DNA from 3 places in the Liquorilactobacillus sp. genome. Region 1 is predicted to be linked to each of the others. Evidence: predicted binding sites of a transcription regulator. Region 1 holds the regulator's gene; each other region holds the start of a gene.
The links. The regulator Rex, encoded in region 1, represses fermentation and respiration genes when NADH is low (regulators of the CRP and FNR family bind a similar motif). The targets are predictions, from matches to a motif close to TTGTGAANTANTTCACAA.
Positions count from the first base shown of each region.

Region 1 (3,290 bases):
CATATTTATCAAACAAAACTGTTTCACCGACTTTGACTGATAAAGCAACCTTTTCGCCGTTATCTAAAACTCGGCCTGCACCAACAGCTGCCACTTTTCCTGTTTGTGGCTTTTCTTGAGCATTGCTAGCAATCACTATACCGCCAACAGTTTGTTCCTCATCTTTTTGAACTTCCAAAATAACACGATCTCCTAAAGGTTTAAGCACTGTATATCCCTCCAATATTGTTTTGCTTTTAGCACTTTATTAGTTCAAGTGCTAATCACAACTATTACTATAATCAATTCATGCTAAAAATGCAAGTTTTTTATCACTCTAACTGCAAGAGTGCTAAATTAATATATGCTATACTAGACCTATTATTAAAGTGAATGGAGCTAACTATGAATATCAGAAAAAATTCTTTCGTACTACTCGTAACATATCTTGTTGTCATGCTATTTCCGAATCTTTTTTTTACAGTAAGCAAAAGTAATCTATTGCTGTTCATCACAACTAGTATTGTGGGAACTGCAGGAATATTCTGTATGTTCTACCTTAACCAGAAATTTCCGTTTGCGAACCATATTGATTCAAAAAAAAGCTCCCTGACTTCAGTACTATTATTAGGTATTTTGGGAACAATTCTAGCTTTTCTTGTCCAAAAAGTAACAATGCTTGCTGAAATTTATTTTCTACATCAACCAGCGGTCTCCGAAAATACAAGCCAAATAATGACAATTATCGCTCACTATCCTTATTATTTAATATACGTAATAGTTGCTGCACCGGTAATGGAAGAATTTATTTTTCGCAAAGTATTCTTCGGTAACCTCTCAACCTTTATTAATCCAATGGGAGCTGCACTCTTCTCAAGTATTCTTTTCAGCATTGCTCATGCTGACGGGCACTACTTAACCTATGCTTGTTTAGGACTAGTTTTGAGTTTTGTATACTACAAGGCTCACAATATTAAAGCACCAATCATTACTCATATACTTATGAATCTTCTGGTTGTTGCACTTCAACTAAAATAAAAAGCCTTACCGCAGTAAGAACTTTAGCAAAGCATTTTTAGCTGTTAATCTTCTGATGGTGTTTCAGCTTCATCACCAAATTTATTCAGGAAATAAATTAGGGTTTGTAATTCATTTGTTAGATCAACGTTCTGAACTCTAACAGTACTAGGAACTGTAATTCTAAGCGGCGTAAAATTAAGTATTCCCTTAATTCCAACATCAACAAGCTCTTTTGTAACCTTTTGAGCGACACTGGATGGAACGGTTAAAATTACAATCTCAATTTGCTGAACTGTTAACTGCTCCTTCATATCAGCCATATCATAAACCGGGACACTACTTTGAATTGTTCCAGTGATATCCTGATTAATATCAAAAGCAGCACTAATACGCACATTATTACTCTGATGAAAATTATAATTCAAGAGCGCATGCCCGAGATTACCAACTCCAATCAGTGCTACATTTGTTAACTGGTCTTGCTTTAAGGTCTTCTTGAAAAAAGCAAGCAAGCTGTCCACATCATACCCATATCCTCGTTTTCCTAGAGCACCAAAGTATGAGAAGTCTCTTCTAATTGTTGCGGAATCAACCTTAACAGCATCTGCGAGCTCGGTTGATGAAATTCTTTGTTTGCCTGCATCCGATAAGAAGTGCAAGTAACGATAATAAATTGGCAGTCTTTTGGCTGTCGCGTGAGGAATTTTTGATGTTACCATTGTTTGTCTCCCTTCATTAATAAATGATTCAGTCTTTTTATGTAGTATAGCACATTCCTTGTGAAGTTACGTATTTAACTATCTTCACAAGCAATAATGTTGTACACTATATTTTACCGTATTCATGCTACACTAAAATACATTCACATGCAATAGAATGAGCAATTACTTACCAAGTTTCACAAAGATTATAATTGCTATTAATTTTAATATTCAAGAGGTGTTTTTATGATTTTACTTCAAGTACAAAATGTTGAGCGTCTATTTGGAAGTGATGTTCTCTTCCAAAAAGTTAACCTTGATGTTCAGGAAAGCTCAAGGATTGCTCTCGTCGGGCGAAATGGAGTCGGCAAAACGACATTAATTAAAATGATTGTTGGCTTGCAATCGCCTGATAATGGTCAGATTACAAAAAATAAAAAAATGACAATTGGCTATCTTGCACAAGAGAACGGTTTAGATTCCTCAAAAAGTATTTATGCAGAAATGCTTACTGTTTTCAATGATTTAATGAAAATGGAGGTCAAACTGCATGAACTAGAAAATGCAATTGCAAACTTTAATCATTCTACCCAATCAAAATCACAGTATGACACACTTCTTGACAGTTATGACCAGCTATCGCACAACTTCAAAGAAGCAAACGGTTATGGCTATGAATCAGAAATTCGAGCTGTTCTTCACGGCTTTAAATTCTATGAGAAGGATTTTTCAACTATCATTGGAACCCTGTCTGGTGGACAAAAAACTCGATTAGCACTTGCAAAACTATTGTTAGAAAAAAATGACCTATTAATATTGGATGAACCAACAAACCATTTAGACATCCAGACTTTAGGCTGGTTAGAAGGCTATTTACAATCATATTCCGGTGCTCTCTTAATCATCTCACATGACCGCTATTTCCTTGACAAAATCTCTCAGGAAGTTTGTGAACTCACACCAAGTGGGGCGGAGCATTACCATGGGAATTACTCTTCCTATATTGAAGAAAAGGCAAAACGTTTTCAACAGAAAATGAAACAATATGAAAAACAACAAGAAGAAATTGAAAAACTTGAAGATTTTGTTACACGCAACATTGTACGTGCATCAACAACAAAGAGGGCTCAAAGTCGCAGAAAACAGCTTGAAAAGATCAAGCGCATAGAGCGGCCCACTGACGGACAACAAGGACCTCATTTTCAATTCACCGCGGATCGGCAAAGTGGCAATATTGTCCTAACTGTTAATAATGCCTTTATCGGTTATGGAAACAATCCCATCTCGGGTCCAATCAATATTGATTTACGAAAACATCAGATGATGGCAATCGTTGGCAGCAATGGGATTGGCAAGTCAACCTTATTGAAAAGCATCCTCAGTAAAGTCCCTCTGATCAGTGGAGAATATTCGTTTGGAACAAATGTAGATACAGGCTACTACGATCAGGAATTAAGAAATTTGCATACTAAAAAGACTGTCTTAAACGAATTATGGGATGAACATTCTACCACTCCTGAGAAGGATATCAGATCAATTTTGGGAAGCTTCCTTTTTTCTGGAGATGATGTAAAGAAAGTTGTTCATAAT
Region 1 covers NZ_JBDNTS010000004.1:50,439-53,728, reverse strand. The annotation lists gene groES (co-chaperone GroES) at 1-208, opposite strand, end outside; gene ABF682_RS03100 (lysostaphin resistance A-like protein) at 385-1,017, shown strand; gene ABF682_RS03095 (redox-sensing transcriptional repressor Rex) at 1,062-1,718, opposite strand; gene ABF682_RS03090 (ABC-F family ATP-binding cassette domain-containing protein) at 1,947-3,290, shown strand, end outside.

Region 2 (3,290 bases), on a different contig from region 1:
ATAGTCATAGACCTCATTACGATTATTTGCAATGATCGCCTTCATAATTGTTTGTAAAAGCTTAGGCTGCCATAAGGTGCTTCCGGCAAGTACAATTACCGAAATAACGGCACCAATTATTGATAGATAATTATTTTTCAAATAGGGTTTTAAAATTCCCATATAAACATTCACTCCCAAAAATAGTTATTAAATATACTTAATTTTTAATTCTGCTAGATTCAAATTCCCACTGAGATATATTTTCTTCTCAAAAACATTTCCTTCTTCTTGTGCAGTATTAACTTCGCTCAATACACTGTTGATATTGACAGAAATCTTCCATTCTTTAGGGAAGAACAATATTATTTCACTTAATGAGCCATTAATAAATATATTTGCTTCATTCCCTTCAATTTGGACATTATCAAAATAAACTTTTAAAGATGCAAGCCGCGCATCAATGGCAACTTGCTCAAGATTGTTTGCCTTGATATACCTAACACTGCTGGACATACTCTCATTGATTTTTATTTTCTTTTCAGAGGTATCCGTCTCAAGTGAACTTATTTTGTGTTTCCAATTCCAATACCATTTTCTATTCTTGCCAAATGATTTAAAGATCATTGACAACCCCGCGCTCACTAAGAATGCAACTAAAATAATCGTCCATGTTCCTAATCTTTCAATCCCTAATTCTTTGGCATAAAGGATTACCAAAAGTGCTATTGAAAAGACACTTTGTAAAATTCTCCTGTATACCATCCCCTGTACCAATAAAAATATAAACAACACAGTCAATACAATTGTCCAAAATTTAAACTGAAAGCTAATAATTTCTAATTTTGTTGAAACAAGTAATATTGCAAGTATCAAAATTATAATTCCTAAAAAGAAGCGTTTTGCTCTCATATTTTATTTTTCCCTACTTTCTAATCTTTTTTTTACATCCTTAAAATATTTTCGCGAAACATATATTTGCTTATAAGACTCATGAAACGCAACCAAGTTTCCTGTTAAACTACGTGTTAGCGTGTATACTTCATCCAAATTAATAATTGCTGATTTCGAGATTCTCATGAAATTTTGCGGTAACAACTTTTCAAGCTCATACAATCTTAAGTGTGTTTCAAATAAATCAGTTTTTGTATGTGCATTTACACTTCTCTCATCAGTTTCAAAAAAGAGTATATTAGAACTGCTTATGTGAAATTCTGCTATTCCTTGAAATAATTTAATTTTTTTGTTGATAACCTTTCTTGAAATTTCTTCATACAATTTTTTAATATCATCAGTTTGTCTAGCAGCCCGAATAACCACTTCAGTTTCTTCAACCGCTTCATCAATTTCTACTCTAATCTTCATACGCTCTTTCCCTTCTAGTTAAGTACACCATATGTCGTTAAAAAGGTAAACTGATTTTACGCAAGTGGTCGTTTTTTTTGTTTAAAGTGATTATTCTAATAACATCGACTTAACTTTTTAAAAAATTGTGATTAAATTAGCTTATAAAAATAAAAAATAAATAGGTACTTTTAACGCATATATTTTATTACAAACACTTATCCAGCAACACACAAAAGGGCTTGTAATTATTATCACATATGAGTACAATGTACTCTGTTGTTTATTTTGATGCTTTTTTCACAATTAGGAGGTTTTTAAATGAGTTCCTCTCTTACGATTTCTTGGTGGGCTGCATTAATCGGTTTGGCGATTGCCATTATTTTAATTTTAAAAAAGGTTAACCCTGTTTATTCACTGATTTTAGGTGCCATAATCGGTGCCTTACTTGGTGGTGCAAACCTAGTCCAAACAATTAATATTTTAATTCAAGGTTCACAAAGTGTTATGGGCACAGTTTTACGTGTCCTTGCAGCAGGAATGTTAGCCGGCGTCATGATGGAATCAGGAGCCGCTGATACGATTGCCCGCGCAATTGTCACTAAACTAGGTGATCGCTTTGCACTTTTTGCATTATCCCTAGCCACAATGGTCATTACAGCCGTTGGCGTTTTCATCCCTGTCGCTGTTCTAATAGTTGCACCGATTGCCCTAGAAGTCGGACAGCGCATGCATATCTCAAAGTTATCCTTACTAATCGCGCTTTCTGGAGGTGGAAAAGCAGGTAACATAATTTCGCCTAATCCCAACACAATTGCTGCTGCAAAGGGATTCAACCTGCAGTTAAGTCAAGTTATGGTTGCTGATTTAATCCCTGCCATTTTAGCACTTGCAATGACAATTTTCATCGCAAACTTGCTTAAGAAAAAAGGGACGATGATCACAGACCATGATTTTGAATTACCTAGTAGTTCAAAATCTCTCAAACAATTGCCAACTTTGAAAACTGCACTTGTAACTCCCTTAGTAGCGGTTGTCTTGCTATTATTAAATCCAATTGGTTCCCTTCTCCATATTACTTTTCTAACTAACTTAAACTTAGATGCGCTCTACATACTCCCCTTTGCCGCTATTATTGGTACGATTGCTATGAAACAGAGCAATAAAATTCGTGAATATGCAGCCTCTGGGATAAATCGAATGACGGATGTTGTTTTGATTTTAATCGGTGCTGGTACAATTGGAGCGACCATTACCTCTTCAAACTTACCAGAACAAATCATTAATTTGATTAAAATTAGCCATATTTCAGGTGTTTTACTTGCACCATTATCAGGAATCTTAATGGCAGCAGCTTCTGCTTCGACTTCAACAGGTGTTATCTTGGCAACAGGATCATTTTCAAAAGCAATCCTAGGATTTGGAGTTACTCCGCTTGCTGCAGCTGCTATGGTTCATACAGGAGCAATCGTAATTGACCAACTTCCCCATGGTAACTATTTTCATGTCACTGCAAATGCAATGCATATGGACATCAAAGAACGTTCACGGTGTATCCTTTATGAGTCTATCATAGGACTTACAGCTATGGTAGCTGCAACAATTATTTTTGGTTTTCTAAAATTTTAAGTGAGGTTTTTAAACATGAAATTTGTCATTGCTCCAGATTCATTCAAAGGAAGTCTAACAGCTAAAGAAGTTGCTTTGACCATAAAAAAAGGCATTTCGAAAATTTTCCCTACAGCCGTTTTTGAACTTGTCCCAATGGCTGATGGCGGCGAAGGAACTGTCCAATCTCTCGTCGATGCTACAAATGGTACCATTATTTCGAAGGAAGTCACCGGCCCTCTCGGGAAAAAAGTAACTGCAAATTATGGCTTGCTTGGAAATTCTAAAACTGCTGTAATTGAAATGGCCGAAGCAAGTGGGATTGGCTACATTAATAAGACAACAGCCAACCCACTAAT
Region 2 covers NZ_JBDNTS010000009.1:35,340-38,629, forward strand. The annotation lists gene ABF682_RS06345 (ABC transporter ATP-binding protein) at 1-162, opposite strand, end outside; gene ABF682_RS06350 (LiaF transmembrane domain-containing protein) at 190-891, opposite strand; gene ABF682_RS06355 (LytTR family DNA-binding domain-containing protein) at 895-1,344, opposite strand; gene ABF682_RS06360 (GntP family permease) at 1,645-2,952, shown strand; gene ABF682_RS06365 (glycerate kinase) at 2,968-3,290, shown strand, end outside.
Region 2: ABF682_RS06360 (GntP family permease) is a predicted target of Rex. The motif match lies at 1,566-1,583, and genes of this name have one in related genera.

Region 3 (3,290 bases), on a different contig from region 1:
TTGCAATTGGAGCAGTAATCGGAACTATTTTAGGAATTATATTTCATTCTTTTTTTATTGCTGTTCCGATTTGGCAATGTTCTATATTAGGTGCATGTACATTGCTGGCTGCTTCACAACAGGCACCACTGATGGCTTTGATGATGATTATTGAAATCAGCCATCTAAATTATTCTGCTTTTTTACCACTTGGAATAGGTGTTGCATTGGCAATTGCAGCTTCAAAGCTAATTCCAGAATATTGATCTATGAACACATTTAGCAAAAAAAAGCAATCATTAGTTCAAGATCTTTAAAATTAGGGTTTGGCTAAATGTAGGAAGGGTCTGAGTCAAAAGTTAACTTTTGACCCAGACCCTTCTGTTCTATTACAAATAAATGTGTGTCATAAGGCAAAAATCACCTTGTATTTAATTTTAAAATACTCAATTCAACATTAAATCTAGGATAAGTATTCCTCGAAAGAAACTCCTAGTCGTGTTGCAATCGACTTAATCTCAGAAATTGTAGCATCGTCGACTTTGATTCCATTTTCTTTCGCATCAAGATAACTAATTTGTTCTTTGTCGCCGTGAACATAGATTGTATGTCCCGGGACAGCGGGTAATTCACGAATTTCTTGCAGGTAATCAGAAAAACGAGTAATGATAGCTTCTTTATTGCCAAAAATAGCAGGGTCGATTGCAATAAAACTTTGACAAGGGCCGATTTCAGGGTTACTGCCATCATTTTCAGATGAGACATCACCTTGCGAAAGGATCGAAGTAAAGATTTCTACGATTATTCCTAGTCCGAACCCTTTGTGACCGCCAGTCAATTCAGAAATACCTCCGAGTGGGGTCAGGCCAACATTTGATTTGGGAACACGAAGTAAGTCCAAATCCTGATTATTGGTATGATCATGGATGGGATTAACACCATCTTTAGCTACCCAAAATGCAGGAAGATCTTTCTCTAATTTGCGGTAGACTTCAATTTTCCCTTGTGGGACAGTAGTGGTTGCAAAATCAAGTATGAAGTTATGTGGATGAGCAGGCATTGCAAAGCCGATTGGATTAGTACCTATGAATGGCTGAGTCGAGTTGGTTGGCACCATGCCAGGACGAGAATTGGTTGAAGACATTCCAATTAATCCTTTTTCTGCAGCCATATTTGCATAGAATCCAGCTATTCCATAATGTCCAGATTTCTTTGTAGTCACAATCCCAATTCCGTGTTCTTTTGCCTTTTTGATTGCAAGCTCCATGCTATAGATACCATTCAATTGACCAATTCCAAAATGAGCATCAATAACAGCACTAACATTAGTTTCCTTTACAATTTCGGGAATACTATTAATCTTAATTTTACCATTTTGAATGAACTTATCGTACATCGCCATACGTTGGACGCCATGTGATTCAATCCCGTGCATGTCAGTATAAATCAAGGTATGTGCGATTTTTTCACTATTAGCAGCAGAAAAGCCATAAGCCTCATAGATTTTAAGGACAAGTTGCTGCATTTTTTTGCTATCATATTTTTTAATCATAATTAATCAACCTTTCATTCTTAATTAGGAGAATTATATTGACATTCTAGCATAAAAAAGATGTATCTAAGATAAGGATTTGTGAAGTTAGTGGGGATATTTTATGAGTAACAGGAGAAATTACATTTTTGAATTTATGAGACGGGATTAGCTGGAAATAACGTAATGTAAAATGAAAATGTGTCAATATGAGCAAATTGTATATATTACCTGGTTATTAAGAAATAAACATGGCTAATAATAAGAGATTATTGCACATGATATATTTGACAAAGAATTCACAAGGAGTATGATGATCAACTGTAAGAAGGGGGAAGAGAGAATGTTGAGTTTGTCAAAACCAAAGATACCTTTTAGAACAATTGTTTGGAAGAGTATATGGTATGGTTTTATTGCAGGTATGATTTCAGGAATGGTCAAAATCGGGTGGGAGAATATTTTACCTCCGCGCACTTTGGCTAGAAATGCCACGAATCCGCCACAGCATTTATTGGAACAATTTGGAATGTCTTCAAAAGCTGTTCATGCGTTTGTTTATTATTCTACGGATCAAAAAGTATATTTTGTTGCACTAATTATTCATTTTGCATTTTCAATTGTTTTTGCGGCATTATTCATCTTTTTGGCACAGTATTGGAAGAAAACAACAATGTGGCAGGGAGCTGCATATGGTATTGTAATCTGGGTTGCTTTTCATATTATTATTATGCCCGCAATGGGAACTGTTCCAGCTGCTTGGAACCAACCATTCGACGAACATTTTTCGGAATTTTTCGGACATATTGTTTGGGCATGGTCAATCTATGCAGTTGCAGTTTGTTTAGCGAAAAATGAGAAGAAAAACAAGTTAGAGAATTTATAATTACTAAGGTCCATGGGAGTTGGGAGTGTGCCATAAGTCGGGAAAATTTGGGTACTAACTCGAAATTACGAACATAGCGAGTACTTTGCTATGAGTAATTCGAAGTTGGACGGAGAGTTTTGACTTATGAAACACGTTTACAGGGAATAAATAGAGGAACTGAATCAAAATTTAACTTTTGAAATGCTCTATAATAGTTAGACAAAAATCTAATTATTATGGAGCACTTTTTTATACTCAGAATAATACCAAATTCTGTTGTGTGTTGTCGTAATCTTTTTTTTGTTATAATAAAAGAAATTAGAACCTTTGAATTCAATAATAAAAAAGAGCGATTTATAGAATTCGATTGGAGGAAAAATATGATCAAAAAACCAATTATTGGCATTTCAGGAAGCATTATCAAAGATCAGAGGGGAATATTTCCAGGATATCAACGTGCGTATGTAAATAATGACTATATTAGAGCTGTAAATAACAATGGCGGAGTTGCGCTAATTTTACCAACAAGTCCAGCTGAAACAGCTAAGCAAATTATTGCCGCGATAGATGGCTTGATTCTTTCGGGGGGACAGGATGTGAATCCTTTTAATTATGGCGAAGAAATTCAGCAGAAATGCGGCGCAATTTTTCCGGCGCGAGATGATTTTGAATTTGCACTGCTTGAGGCGGCAGAAGCTAAGAAAATCCCGGTATTGGGCATTTGTCGTGGTGCACAAATAATTAATGTTTATCGAGGGGGAACACTATATCAGGATATTTCTTATCGTGCTGAACATACAATACGACATTTTCAGCTTCAAGATCCACCAATTCCAACACATAAGATCGGAATTACAGTAAATTCATTGTTGGATAGAACTATTCAAAAAGATAGTATGCTTGTTAATTCATTTC
Region 3 covers NZ_JBDNTS010000011.1:4,970-8,259, forward strand. The annotation lists gene ABF682_RS07110 (chloride channel protein) at 1-245, shown strand, start outside; gene ABF682_RS07115 (Ldh family oxidoreductase) at 443-1,531, opposite strand; gene ABF682_RS07120 (YagU family protein) at 1,854-2,393, shown strand; gene ABF682_RS07125 (gamma-glutamyl-gamma-aminobutyrate hydrolase family protein) at 2,756-3,290, shown strand, end outside.
Region 3: ABF682_RS07120 (YagU family protein) is a predicted target of Rex. The motif match lies at 1,798-1,815, and genes of this name have one in related genera.